2 regions of the Faecalibacterium sp. OF03-6AC genome follow, and region 2 is predicted to be linked to the other one. Evidence: predicted binding sites of a transcription regulator. Region 2 holds the regulator's gene; the other holds the start of a gene.
The links. Region 2 encodes HrcA, which represses chaperone genes, less so after heat shock. Its sites were predicted from a motif close to TGTTAGCACTCNNNNNNNNNGAGTGCTAACA; they were not measured.
Positions count from the first base shown of each region.

Region 1: groES (co-chaperone GroES) is a predicted target of HrcA. The motif match lies at 4,671-4,701, and genes of this name have one in related genera.

Region 1 is NZ_QUEN01000003.1:40,562-49,107, forward strand. It holds gene DXA66_RS04105 (ATP-dependent Clp protease ATP-binding subunit) at 1-1,413, shown strand, start outside; gene DXA66_RS04110 (hypothetical protein) at 1,619-3,397, shown strand; gene DXA66_RS04115 (diacylglycerol kinase family protein) at 3,530-4,525, shown strand; gene groES (co-chaperone GroES) at 4,779-5,066, shown strand; gene groL (chaperonin GroEL) at 5,119-6,762, shown strand; gene DXA66_RS04130 (helicase-related protein) at 7,067-8,546, shown strand, end outside.
Region 2 is NZ_QUEN01000004.1:161,512-170,057, forward strand. It holds gene glpK (glycerol kinase GlpK) at 1-540, opposite strand, end outside; gene DXA66_RS06385 (DUF1667 domain-containing protein) at 577-930, opposite strand; gene DXA66_RS06390 (NAD(P)/FAD-dependent oxidoreductase) at 927-2,186, opposite strand; gene DXA66_RS06395 (NAD(P)/FAD-dependent oxidoreductase) at 2,179-3,624, opposite strand; gene DXA66_RS06400 (aminoacetone oxidase family FAD-binding enzyme) at 3,803-5,104, opposite strand; gene DXA66_RS06405 (stage V sporulation T C-terminal domain-containing protein) at 5,332-5,874, shown strand; gene hrcA (heat-inducible transcriptional repressor HrcA) at 6,062-7,135, shown strand; gene DXA66_RS06415 (nucleotide exchange factor GrpE) at 7,132-7,761, shown strand; gene dnaK (molecular chaperone DnaK) at 7,863-8,546, shown strand, end outside.

The sequences.
Region 1 (8,546 bases), on a different contig from region 2:
GCCGGTGCGGCGGAGGGCGCCATCGATGCTGCCAGCATCTTAAAACCGGTGCTGGCCCGGGGCGAGATACAAATTATCGGCGCTACCACTACCGAAGAGTTCCGCACCCACATCCAGAAGGATGCCGCACTGGAACGCCGTTTCGGCAAGGTGCAGGTAGAGGAGCCTACGCCTGCGCAGGCGCTGGATATCCTCAATGGGCTTGCGCCGCGCTATGAGTGCTACCACAATGTCTGCCTTCCGCCGGAAGCGCTGCAGGCTGCGGTGGAGCTTTCGGTGCGATATCTGCCGGGGCGCTTTCTGCCGGATAAGGCCATCGACCTTGTGGACGAAGCCTGTGCGGCGGCACGCATCCGGGCCGAGCAGGCAAAGCAGTCAAAGCCCACGCTGATGCCGGACGATATCGCCCATGTGGTGGCGCAGGCCAGCGGTGTTCCGGTGGAGCGGGTAGGTGAGCAGGAGCGGGAACGGCTGGACAAGCTGGAAGAACGTCTCAACGCCGAGATCGTGGGCCAGAGCCGGGCTGTGGCTGCAGTGGCAGGTGCCATCCGGCGCAGCCGCACCGGTCTTGGCGAGCCGGGCCGGCCCATGGGTGCCATGCTGTTTCTTGGCCCCACGGGAGTGGGCAAAACGGCTCTTGCCCGGGCACTGGCGGTCAGCTGGTTCGGCAGCGAAAAAGCCCTGCTCAAATTTGATATGTCGGAGTATCAGGAGCAGCACACCGCTGCCCGGCTGCTGGGTGCGCCGCCGGGCTATTTGGGCCATGACGAGGGCGGACAGCTGACCGAAGCAGTGCGCCGCCGCCCTTACAGTGTGGTGCTGTTTGACGAGATCGAAAAGGCACACCCGGACATTCAAAACATCCTTTTGCAGATACTGGAAGATGGCCAGCTGACCGATGCCATGGGCCGCAAGGCGGATTTCCGCAACACCATCGTACTGCTCACCTCAAACCTCGGCGCACGTTTTTTGGCGGGTCAGAGCACGCCGCTGGGCTTTGCGGCGGGCAGCGAAGCCGTGTTTGAAAAGCAGTCTGCGCAGGCCATTGAGGAGGCAAAAAAGTGGTTCCGGCCAGAGCTGGCAGGCCGTCTGGACGAGATGATCGTATTCCGTCCGCTGGCCGACGACAGCCTGTGCGCCATTGCCGAAAAAATGCTGTGCCAGCTGGAGCAGCGTGCCGCCCGCAGCGGCTACCAGCTGCATCACACACCGCGGGTAGGGCAGGCGCTGGCAGCAAAGGCCCGCTCTGCCTACGGGGCCAGAGAACTGCGCCGCGCAGTGGACAGGGCAGTGGAGCAGGCACTTGCGGATCAGATCGCATCCGGCACGGCCTGCGTGGGCCAGCACTGGACAGCGGACTGCTCGGCGGATGGTGCTATCGTCCTGCGGGAGGACGAAACCGCAACACTGTAAAGCATCTGAAGCCCAAAATGACCGCCCTGAGTTACAAGACCCGGGGCGGTATTTTTTTGTCTGCAGGGGGCGGGCGGAAGCGATTCACGCAGGTTTTGGCGCGATTCACGCAGGTTTTGTTCTACTTTTTGCAAAAATATGGTATGCTTCCCTCAAAGCATACCCCCCCCCCGTAAATAAAACGAAACAAAAAGGAGAAAACTGTATGAAATTGCACAAGCTTATCCAGCGCGCTTCGGCGGCAGTTGTGGCCTCGGCCATGATACTGTCGGTGACACTGCCAACATTGGCTGCGGCCCCGGACGGAACGGGCAATGCCGCTGCGGCAGATATGTTAAGTTTGACGAACGGTACTGCCGCTTTGAGCGAGGAAGATGAAGGGCAAGATACCGGGATCACCGTCAACGACCAGAGGGTGCTTGTCAACAGTACCAAGGTCGATAATATCCGGATTCAGTATACAGGTGGCACGGATGTCAGCACCCTGACGATCCTGCAGGCAGTTGCCGGCGATCTGACGATCAAGGTAGATCCTACCATCGCGGGCTATGTTGATGTAGTGATGAAAACAGAAAGCGGTGCAGCTGTCGGCGGAAAACTGACCGTGACCGGTGCACACAACGTGACCATAACCGGTGAAACCATGGCGGCAGATCGAGCGGATATTGGCGATATCAGCGGTGATCTGACCCTGATCGCAACGGGTGAGGGCGGCATGGCGATCCGTCAGTGGATATCGGTCTGCGTTTCTTCTAATAGTGGCGAAAAGGCAATTTATGTCGGCAGCAACAGAGAAACGGAACAGTTTGAAAGCCGTATGGGGGATCCTTTCGTATGCCGCAGTTGGTATCCTTCGGAAGCTTATATCAGCGTCCGGAAAGCAACTACCTACCCGGTAACAGTGCATGGAGGAAAACTCAGTAACTCTGAGAATAACACGACCTTTTACAAAGGTGAAACTGTACGGGTGAAAACCTCCCGGCCAGAAAAGGGCCTGAAATTCAACCGCTGGTTTTTCCCGGCTGACGTAGAAACTACCGATGACCCGACAGGAACGGCCTTTTTCTTTACCATGCCAGACCATGCGGTGGAAGTGACGGCAAATTGGGAACTTTACACCGGCAGCGAACCGACGGTGTTCTGGGAATATTACACGTATAGCGGTTTGCTTACCCCGGATAATACTCCGCAGAATCCGGCTGACATGTCAAACATGACCGTTTCCTATGACTCTGCAAGCAGGGCATACACGGTCGACCTTAAGGACGATCTTTGGAGCTCGGTGGATTTCAAAGGCAACGAAAATCCGAACATCGAGGTCAAAGGTGAACTGGGAAATTCCGTCCATATTTCCGGTGCAAACAATGTAAGCATCGATATTGATTCCCAGGAGAGGAGAACAGATCTGAATGTGGATTGCGCCGGTACGCTGAGGCTGGAAAATAAAACCGGGAAATCTCCTCTGAAACTAAAACTGACCTATAAGCAGGCCGAAGGCGTGGGCTACACTGTGGTGCTGGACGGCGAAAAACTGGAAGAAGCGCCTGCTTATGAAAATGCCATCGTAAGCCTGAACGAGAGCCTGACCATTATCCCGGACATCTCGGACCCCATCCCGGATGATTCCGGTGCGGGCGGCGACAGCTCCGATGCCGCAGGGGCTCTTGTGGCAGCAGCTGTTGCGGGTGCTGCTGTCTTTGGCGGCTACACCATCATCACGGAACTGATGCTGCAGGATCTTCTGCCCGAGGGCGCGGCGATCCCCAAAAATCAGGCCCAGCTGGCAAAACTGGTCTGGCAGACGGCGGGTTTTCCGGAACCGGAAAATGCTTCTGCCTTTGCCAATATGACGGACCCCGAAACAGCCAAAGCTGCACAGTGGTGCGTGGAGCAGGGCTATTTGGATGCGGATTTCGATCCCGACAGATGGACCCCGAAATTCAAGGTCATCCAGACATGGAATAAGGCATTCCCCAAACAGTAAACATCCCCCCGAAGGGAGCGGAGACATCCGCTCCTTTTTTGTGCGTACGGGGCAGGGACATTGTGAGATTGGCTCTTGCATCCTTTTGGTTTTCTGTTATCATAGAAGCAACAGAATTGCAGGAGGAAGTCCATGCGCACATTATTTCTTTTGAATCCAACTGCCGGTAAGGCCGATTGCACCCGTACGCTGCCGCAGCAGATCAATGCTGCCGCCGCGCGTGCAGGGCTTGCGCCGGAAGAATATACCATTCAGGTCACAAATCACGCCGGTCATGCCCGGGAGCTGGCCAATGCCGCTGCGCAGCAGGCCCGGCAGAGCGGGGAAGAACTGCGGGTCTTCACTGCTGGCGGCGACGGCACCTTCAACGAAGCGCTCACCGGGATCTATGGCTATGCAAATGCAGCCGTGGGCTGTCTGCCCTTTGGCAGCGGCAACGATTTTCTGCGCACCTTTGGTACAAAGGAAGAGTTTCTGGATCTGGATGCCCAGCTGGCCGGTGGGCCGGTGAGCATCGATCTGATGCAGACCAGCCTTGGCCTTTCGGCCACCATCTGCGCTGCCGGTCTGGATGCGCAGGTTGCCTACGGCATCCCGAAGTTCCGGCGCATCCCGCTGTGCGGCGGCGAGATGGCCTATGTGCTTTCCATTGTGGAACAGCTGTGCGGACACATTGGCCGCAGGGTGGAGTACACCATCGATGGTGAAACGCTGGATGTGGACTGCCTGATGTGTGCCATCTGCAATGGCCGCACCTATGGCGGCGGCTTCTATGCAGCGCCGGAAGCACAGCCCGACGACGGCTGGCTGGATGTATATATCATCCGCAAGGTGAGCCGCGTGACCATTGCAAAGCTGCTGGGAATGTACAAGAGCGGCAAGCACTTCCAGAACGGTCAGCTCGTCAGGGCTGCAGAGCCGTACTTCATTTACCGCCGCGCAAAGCAGGTGAGCCTGCGCGCTGCGGATGGCCGCGGGCCGATCGTTGCCACGGCAGACGGTGAATGCGCACCCAAGGAGCAGATCACTGTACAGGTACAGCCGCTGGCAGGGCGCATCCTTCTGCCAAAGCCTGCTTTTGAGCGCTTTGCAGCGCAGAGGACGGCACAGAGTGCAGACCGAACATGAAAAACCAGAAGAAGAGACAGCTTTTTTGTCCAAGAAGAAAGCTGTCTCTTTTTCGCTGTACGGCTGATTTTTTCATCTGTCATAAATTCTTAACAAAAAGAAGCAAAAAAGGTCTTGATTTTTCGGGTCAAGATGAGTACAATACACTTAGCACTCAGAGAAATGGAGTGCTAAAGAACCAAAGAGCCGACATGAGGCCCTTTGGACACAGCAAAGTTTTAAATTATATTTTTACTATAGGAGGGCAAGAACTATGAAGATCATTCCTCTTGCAGACCGTGTTGTCATTAAGGCTGTTGAGGTTGAGGAGACCACCAAGGGCGGTCTGATCCTGACCGGCAGTGCTAAGGAAAAGCCTCAGGTGGCTGAGGTCATCGCTGTCGGCCCCGGCGGCGTTGTGGACGGCAAGGAAGTCAAGATGACTGTGAAGGTCGGCGACAAGGTCCTCACCAGCAAGTACTCCGGTACCGAGGTCAAGGTGGACGGCGAAGAGTGCACCATCGTCCGTCAGGGCGATATCCTGGCAGTCGTTGAGGACTGAGCGGTTTCCCCTCTGATATTTGAAAATTGAGCTTTAAAGGAGCGATTTGATTATGGCTAAGCAGATCAAGCAGGGCGAGGATGCCCGCAAGGCACTGTGTGCCGGTATCGATACCCTGGCAAACACCGTTAAGATCACCCTGGGCCCCAAGGGCCGCAATGTGGTGCTGGGCAAAAAGTTCGGTGCACCGGTCATCACCAACGATGGCGTGACCATTGCCAAGGAGATCGAGCTGAAGGACGAATTTGAGAACATGGGCGCACAGCTGGTGCGTGAAGTCGCTACCAAGACCAACGACGCAGCAGGCGACGGCACCACCACCGCAACCGTTCTGGCACAGGCCATGGTCACCGAGGGCATGAAGAATGTCACCGCCGGTGCAAACCCCATGGATATCCGCCGCGGCATGAGCAAGGCTGTTGCCAAGGCTGTTGAGACCATCAAGGCTCACAGCCAGAAGGTGAAGGACAGCAACGATATCGCCCGCGTCGGCACCATTTCTGCAGGCGACCCCGAGATCGGCCGTCTGATCGCCGAGGCTATGGAGAAGGTCACCTCCGATGGCGTTATCACCATTGAGGAGAACAAGACCACCGCTGAGACCTACAACGAGATCGTGGAAGGCATGCAGTTCGACCGCGGCTACCTCACCCCGTATATGGTCACCGATACCGACAAGATGGTGGCTGATCTGGACAACGCCGCCATCCTGATTACCGATAAGAAGATCAGCGTGATTCAGGATCTGGTCCCTCTGCTGGAGCAGGTGATGCAGAACGGTCTGAAACTGCTGATCGTTGCTGAGGACATTGAGGGCGAGGCTCTGTCCACTCTGATCGTCAACCGCCTGCGCGGCACCCTGAACGTCTGCGCTGTCAAGGCTCCCGGCTTTGGTGACCGCCGCAAGGAAATGCTGCAGGATATCGCAACCCTGACTGGCGGCACCGTGATCTCTTCCGATCTGGGCTATGAGCTGAAGGATGCTACTGTCCAGATGCTGGGCCATGCCCGTCAGGTGAAGGTCTCCAAGGAGAACACCACCATCGTTGGCGGTGCAGGCGATAAGGATGCCATCGCAGCCCGCATCGCTCAGATCCGCAGCCAGATCGAGGCCGCTACCAGCGATTTCGACCGTGAAAAGCTGCAGGAGCGTCTGGCAAAGCTGGCTGGCGGCGTGGCCGTCATCAAGGTCGGCGCTGCTACCGAAGTTGAGATGAAGGACAAGAAGCTGCGCATCGAGGATGCTCTGAACGCAACCAAGGCTGCTGTTCAGGAAGGTGTTGTTGCTGGCGGTGGCACTGCTCCTATCAATGCGATCCCCGCTGTGCGTGAGCTGTGCGACACGCTGGAAGGCGACGAGCGCACCGGTGCCAAGATCGTTCTGAAGGCTCTGGAAGCTCCTCTGCGCCAGATCGCTAAGAATGCCGGTCTGGAAGGCAGCGTCATCATCGACAAGATCATCTCTGCCAACAAGCCCAACTACGGCTTTGATGCTCAGAACGAGGTCTTTGTGGACGATATGATCGCCGCTGGCATCGTTGACCCCACCAAGGTCACCCGTTCCGCTCTGGAGAACGCAGCCTCCGTCGCTGAGATGGTGCTGACCACCGAAAGCCTGGTCGCTGACCTGCCGGAACCCCCTGCTGCACCCGCTGCTGCAGGCGGTGACATGGGCGGTATGGGCGGCATGTACTAATAACTGCCTAAAAACCGCATGAATCCTTGATTTTTGGAGCGCGCAAAAGCGGATTTACGCCAAACTTACGCCACTTACGCCAAAAATCAAAGCGCACTATAGGGTAACAAAATCGGCACTCGCTGAAAAGCGGGTGCCGATTTTTGTGTCACGAAAAGCTGATGGATGCTGCACGCTACACACCGTCAGCTTTTTCGTTTACAGGGGAAAAAGTGGGTGGTATAATAGAAATAGATTTTTGTAAGAGCGCCTTCATAGTCAAGACTATAAAAGAATACGGATAAGCATAAAACCGGTGGATGATATGAAAATTCTGGATAACATCACCAATACCGTTCGAGATGATTTACGGGTCGAAATCAAAAAAGGCAGCAGGGTGTCTATTGCGGCAGCCTGCTTTTCGATGTATGCCTACAAAGAGCTAAAGAAGCAGCTGGAAACCATAGACGAGTTTGAATTTATCTTTACATCCCCCACGTTTGTGAAAGAAAAGGCTGAAAAGCAGAAGCGGGAGTTCTACATTCCCCGCATTTCTCGTGAAACGAGCCTTTACGGTACAGAGTTTGAAATCAAACTGCGCAATGAGATGACCCAGAGAGCCATCGCAAAGGAATGCGCAGACTGGATCAGGAAAAAGGCAACGTTCAAATCGAACACCACCGGCGAAAATATGGCTGGCTTCATGACGGTGGATTCCGGTGCAGCACAGACCGCTTATATGCCGATTGGCGGCTTTACGACAGTCGATATTGGCTGTGAGCGTGGAAATAACAGCTACAACATGGTCAACTGCATGGAGGCACCGTTCGCACAGCAGTACATGAAGCTGTTCGATTCTCTTTGGAACGACCGGGACAAAATGCAGGATGTCACCGATGTGGTTCTGGAAAATATCAGCACGGCTTATGCAGAAAATTCCCCGGAGTTCATCTACTTTATGACGCTGTATCATGTGTTCAGCGAGTTTTTGGACGACATCTCAGAAGACGAATTGCCGAATGAGGCAACCGGCTTCAAGCAGAGCAAGATCTGGAGCCTGCTGTACGACTTCCAGAAGGATGCGGTGCTTGCCATCATCAATAAACTGGAAAAGTACAACGGCTGTATCCTTGCGGACAGTGTTGGCCTTGGTAAGACCTTTACCGCACTGGCTGTCGTAAAGTATTATGAGAACCGAAACAAGTCGGTTCTTGTGCTGTGCCCCAAAAAGCTGGCGGAAAACTGGAATACCTACAAGGACAACTATGTGAACAACCCGATTGCATCGGATCGGCTGAACTATGACGTCCTGTTCCACACAGACCTGTCCAGAAGCAGCGGAAAATCGAATGGCCTCGATCTGGATCGCCTGAACTGGGGCAACTACGATCTGGTCGTCATTGATGAATCGCACAATTTCCGTAATGGAATCGGAACTCATAGCAAGACACAGGACAACCGTTACCAGCGTCTGATGGATAAGGTGATCCGTGCCGGAGTTAAGACCAAGGTGCTGATGCTTTCGGCAACGCCGGTCAACAACCGCTTTGTGGATTTGAAAAATCAGCTGGCCCTTGCCTATGAGGGAAGCTCCGAGTATCTGGATGAGAGGCTGAACATCTCAAAGAGCATTGAGGACATCTTCAAGCAGGCGCAGAAAGCCTTTAACGCATGGAGCAAGCTGAAACCAGAAGAGAGAACCACGGATGCGCTGCTACGGACATTGGATTTCGACTTCTTTGAGCTGCTGGACAGTGTGACCATCGCACGTTCTCGGAAGCATATCGAGAAGTACTATAACACCA
Region 2 (8,546 bases):
ATGCACTCTGCCGCCGGTCAGCTTCCAGACCAGCCATGTGTCCACAGTGCCGAACAGGATCTCCCCTGCTTCGGCGCGCTCCCGCGCACCGGGCACATTGTCCAGGATCCACTTGATCTTCGTTGCGGAGAAATAGGCATCGGGCATCAGGCCGGTGTTCTCCCGGATGTAGTCTGCCATGCCGGGCTGCTGCAGCAGTTCATCCACCAGCGGAGCCGTGCGGCGGCACTGCCAGACGATGGCATTGTAGATGGGGCGGCCGGTGGCCTTTTCCCACAGGATGGTGGTCTCCCGCTGGTTGGTGATGCCAATGGCGGCAATGTCGTGGACATCGACGCCGCTCTGGGCCACCACCTCGTTCATGACTCCATACTGGGTGGACCAGATCTCCATAGGGTTGTGCTCCACCCAGCCCTGCTGCGGATAGATCTGCTCAAACTCGCGCTGCTGCACCGCAATGATGTTCTGCTCATTGTCGAACAGGATGGCACGGCTGCTGGTGGTTCCCTGATCCAGCGCCAGAACATATTTTGTACTCATGCTTTTGCTCCCTCCGTATCGTTTCAGGAGTGTGTATCACAGATTTCGTGTCGCCACAACGTCCACGCCGGTGCCGCACACATCTGCCAGCACCACCTGCCCGGTGCGGACGGGGGCGTGCAGGGTGACGCGATCCAGCGCAGCCATGACCTCGGTCATCTTCTCTTTGGGCACGGCCTGCGCAGTCTTTACCGGGCAGCGCGGGTACAGCCCGCCCTCCGCCCGCACGGTGCTGGTGAGGATGCGGGTGGGGTGGGTCAGCTCTTCCCTGCCGTAGGCGGCACCGTTGGGGCAGGCGTTTCCAGTTACATTATAATCATTTTCCGGGTCTACCTGCAAGTGGCAGCCGCAGGGACAGCAGATGCAAATGACTTCTTTGATGCTGCTCATTCTGCAATAACCTCCTCTACCGCAACGGTCAGCGGGCCGTCTGCTTTTTCCAGCAGGACTTTTGGCAGTGCGATGTGCTCCATCTCACCGGGAGCCATGCGCTGGCGCTTGAACCGGGCCAGCTGCCTGCCGCCGCAGGTCACGGTGATCTGGCTGGGGCCGTAGTTCTGCCGCACACGGAAGGAAATGTTCACGCTCCTGTCCACATCAGCGGGGCGCACCCGCTGCGGCACGGTGTAGCCCACGCCATTGCCCGGAACAAGGTCAAGCACAACCGTATCGGAGGCTTCGCCCTTCAAAACATAGGCCGCCGCAGAAGCACCGGCAAGGTCGCTTTCGCCCGAAACGAAGTCCACCAGATCATGCACGTGCACCACATTGCCGCAGGCGAACACACCGGGGATGCCGGTCTCCATATTCTCGTAGACCACAGCGCCCTTGGTGTGAGGGTCCATGGGGATGCCCGCCTGCCGGGTCAGCTCATTTTCCGGGATCAGGCCGACGCTGAGCAGGATGGTGTCCACATCAAATTCCATCTCGGTGCCCGGGATGGGGCGGCGGTTTTCGTCCACCTTGGCAACGGTGGCCTTTTCCACGCGGGCCTTGCCCTGAATATCCACGATGGTATGGGACAGATACAGGGGGATGTCGAAGTCCTGCAGGCACTGCACGATGTTGCGGGTCAGGCCGCCGGAATACGGCATGACCTCCACGCAGGCCAGCACTTTGGCACCTTCCAGCGTCATGCGGCGGGCCATGATCAGGCCGATGTCGCCGCTGCCGAGGATGAGCACCCGCCTGCCTACCAGATAGCCCTCCATGTTGACATAGCGCTGGGCCGCACCGGCGGTGTAGATGCCGGCAGGGCGGGTGCCCGGGATGCCGATGGCACCGCGGGTGCGCTCCCGGCAGCCCATGCAGAGGATGATGCTTCTGGCTTCCAAAATCTGATAACCCTTTTCCCGGCTGACACAGTGGATCTTTTTGTCCGGGGTGACGTCCAGCACCATCGTGCCCAGCTCCACCCGGACACCGGTGGAGCGCAGCAGTTCAATGCAGCGGCCTGCGTATTCCGGGCCGGTGAGCTGCTCGCCAAAGCGGTGCAGGCCGAAGCCGTTGTGGATGCACTGGTTCAGGATGCCGCCCAGTTCGTTGTCGCGCTCTAAGATAAGGATATCGCGCAGACCATGCTGCCATGCGCTGTAAGCTGCGGCAAGGCCTGCAGGGCCGCCGCCGACGATGACCAGATCAATCATGGTGCTCTCCCTCCTGCTTGGTTTCGCACAGTAAGACGTTGGTGCCGGCCTTATCCTGCAGCACGTCCAGCGGACGGATGCCCAGCGTTTTGCTGATCAGCTCCAGCACCCGCGGCCCGCAAAAGCCGCCCTGACAGCGGCCCATACCGGCACCGCAGCGGCGCTTGACACCGTCGATGGTGGTGGCGGGGATCTCTTCGTGCAGAGCGTCCAGAATTTCGCCCTCAGTGATCGTCTCGCAGCGGCAGATCACGCGACCATAGGCGGGTTCCTTTGCAATGAGCCGGGCTTTTTCTTCGGGCAGAAGCTCCTTGAAGCGCACCCGGGTGCGGCCATCCCTGTAATCCGCCTTGGGGGCGGGCAGATCGCCGTGGGCTTCCAGAATTTTGACGGCTTCTCTGGCAACGGCCGGTGCACTGGAAAGGCCGGGCGATTTCATGCCCGCCAGATCGATGAAGCCGGGTGCGCCTTCTGCTTCGCCGATAACGAAGTCGCCCGTGTCCACATTGGCACGGACACCCGCAAAATTGCGGATGGACTCGCTGAAGCGGATGTTCGGCACGCTGCGGCGCGCTGCGGCGCTGACGAAGGCCAGCCCGGCAGCGGTGCAGGCGGTATCGTCCCCTTCCACGGGGGCGGCGTTCGGGCCGACGATCAGGTTGCCGTGGACGGTGGGGGCCACCAGAACGCCCTTGCCGTTTTCGTTGGGGCACTGGAAGATGACGTGGTGCACACGGCTGCCCTCGGATTTATCCAGCAGGTAGTATTCGCCCCGGGTGGGCTGGATGGTAAATTTGTGGGGTGCGGCCATATCGTGCACGGCCTGCGCCGAGACACCCGCCGCATTGATGATATAGCGCGTTTCCACAATTCCGGAGGGGGTGGTCAGTGCCCAGCCGCCGGCGGTCTTTTCGATGTGGGTCACAGGGCAGCTGCGGTGCAGCTCCACGCCATTGCGCACAGCCACTTCTGCCATTGCCAGCGCAAACTCCCACGGGCTGACGATGGCGGCGCTGGGCGCATACAGCGCGCCAACAACAGTGGGGGCCAGATTCGGTTCCATGGAAAGCGTTTCCTCTGCGGAAAGCAGCCGGATGCCCGGTACGCCGTTGGCGATGCCGTTCTCATACAGTTTCTGCAGGTGGGGCAGCTCTTCCGGGCTGAGGGCCAGCACCAGACTGCCGCACTGCAGGTACGGCACATCCAGACGGGCGCAGATCTCCTTGGCCAGTGCAGAGCCCTCCACGTTGAGCCGTGCCATCCGGGTGCCCGGTTCGGGGTCGTAGCCAGCGTGCAGAATGGCACTGTTGGCCTTGGTGGTGCAGTCTGCCACGTCATTTTCAGCCTCGAAAATGGCGGTCTGCAGCGGGTAATGGGACAGCTCATAGGCTGCTGCCGCACCAATGACACCGCAGCCGATAATTGCTACATCCAGCATAAAAACCTCCTGATCGCTCCGTTTGCCGAATAAAAGAAAAAGAGCAGGACAAACAAAAGGGCCTTTCGACTCTCCCCTTGCTTGTTCTGCTCGATTCTCTGAACAAACTTTTATTGTCTTTATGATAATGCGATCTGCACAAGATGTCAAGCATTTGTTGAAAATTTAAAGCTCATTTTTACCTGTGCGGCTTTTTTCTGCTCTTTACGGGCGCGGAGGCTTTTGGCAGAGCACGGCCTGCTGCAGCATGGCCTGCAGCGCTGCGCCCGGCCACAAGGCCGGAGCCGAACGCCCAGTGCAGGTTAAAACCGCCGCAGCTGCCTGCGCAGTCCAGCGTTTCGCCCACAAAGTAAAGGCCCGGACAGCCCTTGAACTGGAAGTGCTGATCCACCTCCCGCAGGGCCAGCCCGCCGCCGGTGGTCTGGGCCTGCTTCCAGCTGCAGGGGGTCAGCCCTTCAAAGCGCCAGTGCTTGGCGGTGTGGGCCAGCTTCTGCCACTGTCCGGCGGTGAGCACGGCAGGCGCGTCGCTGTCCTGCAGCCCGGCGGCAGACCACACAGTACGGCCCAGCTTCTGGTTCAGCAGGCCCAGCCAGAAGTCAACGGCGCTGCCCCCTGCCGTCTGGGCGGCGTGGGCCGCAAACAGGCTGGCAAGTGCGGTTTCGTCCACTGCCGGGAAGAGGTCCAGCTCCACAGCAGGAGCCTTGGGGCCGCGGCCCGGGGCCAGCAGGCCGGACAGCTGCATGATGCAGATGCCGGAAAGGCCGTAATCGGTGAACTGTACCTCGCCGTTCTCGCAGGCAAGCACACGGGCACCGTCCAGCAGGGATGCTGCTGCCTTGGCACGGATGCCAGCCAGCGCTTTACTGGGCTTTGCGCACTGCAGGGCGGTCAGGCAGGGGTACAGCGGCTCCACCCTGCCGCCGCACTGGGCGGCGAACCGGGTGCCAAAGCCGTCGGTGCCGAACTGCGGCCCTGCCTCGCCGCCCATGGCGCAGATGACGGCATCGGCGCGCAGCGTTTCGGCAGAGCCCTCTGCCGTCTCGAACTGCACGGCGTAGCCGCTGCGGCTCTGGCTCAGGGTGCGCACGGTGCAGCCGGTGCGCAGCTGCACATGGTGCTGCGCAAGGTGGTGCTCCAGCAGGGCCAGCACGTCCGCCGCCTGATTGGAGTACGGATACACCCGGCCCGCCTCGTCGGTGCGGGTGTAAAGCCCCAGCGCACGGAACCAGCGCAGCGGGTCGGCGGTATTTACGGCATCCAGCAGCGGACGGAGTGCTGCCGGGTCGGCGGTGAAATACAGCTCCGGTGCAATGCCGGTGTTATCCAGATTGCAGCGGCCATTGCCGGTGGCGAGCAGCTTTTTGCCCGGCTTCGGGTTGCGCTCCAGCACAATGACCTGTGCAGCGGGGGCACTTTGTGCCGCCGCCAGCGCGGATGCAAGACCGGCGGCACCGCCGCCCAGAATGAGGATGTTCGGCATCCGGACACCTGCCTTTCTCAGCAGAATTTTAGGATCTGTCTTCATAAGCGGGGTGCTGTGCTTATGAAAACGGCTTTTTGTATCATTGTAGCAGAACCCTGCCGGAAACGCAACGAAGAGGCAGCTTTCCGTGCAGGTCTTTTTGCGCGGAGGCAGCAGGTATAAATGGCCCGGCCTGACAGATACTAGTGCTGCAGGCATTTTTAAGGAAACGGAGGAGCAAAAACATGAAAGCAACAGGAATCGTGCGACGCATCGACGAGCTGGGCCGGGTGGTGATCCCCAAGGAGATCCGCCGCACCCAGCGCATCCGCCGCGGCGACCCGCTGGAGATCTTCACCACGGGCGACGGCGAGGTGATCTTTAAAAAGTATTCGCCCATTGGCGAGATGAACGCAGTAGCGGCCCAGTATACCGAGGTGCTCAGCAAAAGCTTTGCACTGACCGCACTGGTGGCCGACCGTGACCGCATCCTGACGGTGAGCGGCTCCGGCCGACGGGAGCTGGCCGACCGCAGCATCAGCCAGCCGATGGAAAAGCTGATAGACGGCCGCAGGCTGTACCAGAGCGAGGGCATTGCCGAAAAGTGCATCCTGCCCTGCGAGGGCTCGCCCCGAGCAGTACTGTGCGCCGCACCCATCATTGCGGCGGGCGATGTGACCGGAGTGGTGGCCCTGCTGACCGAAGACCGCACGGCCACGCCGGATGCCGCCCAGCTCAAGGCCGTGAATGTGGCAGCGGCATTTCTGGCAAGGCAGATGGAAGAGTAAAGAACATGCCAGAGCGCTTTCCTTATAATAAGGAGGGCGCTTTCTTCGTTTATGACAGAATTATGAATCTTTTAAAACATTTTTCCAAGGGGCTTGACAGCACCGGAAAATTGGTTATAATGGTCTTAGCACTCAGGAACAAGGAGTGCTAAACAAACAAAGCGAACGCAAAAAGGAGGCAGGCGCTATGACGATGGATGCACGCAAGCAGCGAGTCTTGCAGGCGATCGTGGCGCTGTATGGTCTCGAAGGCGAGCCTGTTGGCAGCAGCGTGCTGGCAAACTACTTTGACATGGCAGTTTCCAGCGCAACGCTTCGCAATGAGATGGCGGCGCTGACAAAGCTGGGCCTGCTGGAGCAGCCCCACACCAGCGCGGGCCGTGTGCCCAGTGCCAAGGGCTACCGTTACTACCTTGATAATCTGCTTGCCGACGATCAGCCGCTGGACCGTGTGACCCGCGCCCGTGTGGATGCGGTGTTCGCAAGCCTCGACCATGAGCCGGAAAAGCTGGCCGCAGGTGCCGCCAAGGCGCTGGCCGCCATCAGCGGCTGCACCGCCGCCGTCAGCACCCCATGTGCCGAAGACCTGTGCATCGCCCACTATGAAGTGGTTCAGGTGGGCCGCAGCGCAGCGGCTGTGCTGGCCGTTACCACAGCCGGTTACGTCCGTACCCGTGTGGCACGGGTGCGCACCGGCCTCTCCCGCGAGAATGCGGCAGCACTTGCCGCACTGCTGAACCGCAACCTTACCTTTGTAGCGCCGGTGGATCTTTCCACCCGGCTGCTGGCAGAGCTGTGCAGCCAGATCGACCCGGAGCTGGTGCCTGTCATCAGCGCGGCAGCGGCCATCCTGCAGGATTCCGTCAAGCCCCACGTATTTCTGGGCGGCGAGCAGTATCTGCTGGACTGGCCCCAGCTGGACGGCAAGGTGGGCGACATCCTCACCCTGCTGAACGACGAGGAGCAGGCCGCTGGCCTGATCGCACCTCCGGCAGAACGCAGTGAGAGCGTGCTGCTGGGCGAGGATCTGGAACCGCAGATCCCGGGCCTGTGCATCGTGAGCGACCGGTATCTGGTGGGCGGAGGCCTGTGGGGCTCCATTGCATTGATCGGCCCCACCCGGATGCCCTTCCAGAAGCTGATGCCGCTGCTGCATTACTTTGCAGACCAGCTGGGCGAGGGCATGAGCGGCAAACGAAAAGACACCCCGCAGGCTGCCGTACCGCGGCGGACTGTGATCTATAAGGAGGATCTGGAATGAGCGAAGAAGCAAAAAAGACGGCTCCGGCTCAGGAAGCGGAGCAGCCCGAAACGGCTCCCGAGGAAAAGGCCCAGCAGGCAGCACCCGAACAGGAACCTGCTGCTGAAGCTGCCGACCCGAAGGATGACAAGAAGAAGGATGGCGGCTGGTTCAACAAGAAGGCCCGTGAGCTGGAAGCCGTAAAGGCAAAGCTGGATGCTGCCGAAGCCAACGCCGCACAGGCCAAAGACCAGCTGCTGCGCATGGCAGCGGAGTACGAGAACTACCGCAAGCGCTCCACCCGCGAAGCCGACCAGAAGTTCAACGATGGCGTTTCCTTTGCGGTGAACCAGATCATCCCCATTCTGGACACGCTGGAGATGGCAGCAAATGCCCCCACCACCGACGAGAACTACAAAAAGGGCGTGACCATGACGCTGGACAAGGCCGCCAAGGCGCTGGATGCCCTCCATGTGGAGGAGATCGAAGCGCTGGGCAAGCCCTTTGACCCCAACTTCATGAACGCAGTGCAGCAGATCCCCGCCCCGGATGGACAGGAGAGCGGCACCGTGATCACCGTCTACCAGAAGGGCTACAAGCTGGGCGATAAGATCGTCCGCCATGCGACCGTTGTAGTGGCCGAATAACAAAGCAGAAACCCGAAAGGGTTTTGAATATAACATCCGCTTACAAACATCTGAGCATCACATAAACAATAAGATTTGTTCTTTCGAGAGGAGTTTTCATTATGAGTAAGATCATTGGCATCGACCTTGGTACTACCAACAGCTGCGTGGCTGTCATGGAGGGCGGCGAGCCCGTTGTTATCGCAAACTCTGAGGGTGCACGCACCACCCCGTCTGTGGTGGGCTTCACCAAGACCGGCGACCGTCTGGTTGGTCAGGTGGCAAAGCGTCAGGCCATCACCAACCCTGAGAACACCGTTGCTTCCATCAAGCGCTTCATGGGCACCGACCACAAGGTGACCCTGAACGGCAAGGAGTACACTCCCCAGCAGGTCAGCGCTATGATCCTGCAGAAGCTGAAGGCTGATGCCGAGGCTTATCTGGGCGAGCCTGTTACCGAGGCTGTCATTACCGTTCCTGCATACTTCAACGACAGCCAGCGTCAGGCTACCAAGGACGCAGGCACCATTGCAGGCCTGAACGTCAAGCGTATCATCAACGAGCCTACTGCCGCTTCTCTGGCATATGGCATCGATAAGGAAGAAGACCAGAAGATCATGGTCTACGATCTGGGCGGCGGCACCTTCGATGTGTCCATCATCGAGATGGGCGACGGCGTTACCGAGGTTCTGGCCACCAACGGTGATACCCATCTGGGCGGCGATGACTTCGATGAGCGCATCATCAACTGGATGGCAGATGCCTTCCAGACCGAGAACGGCATCGACCTGCGCAAGGACAAGATG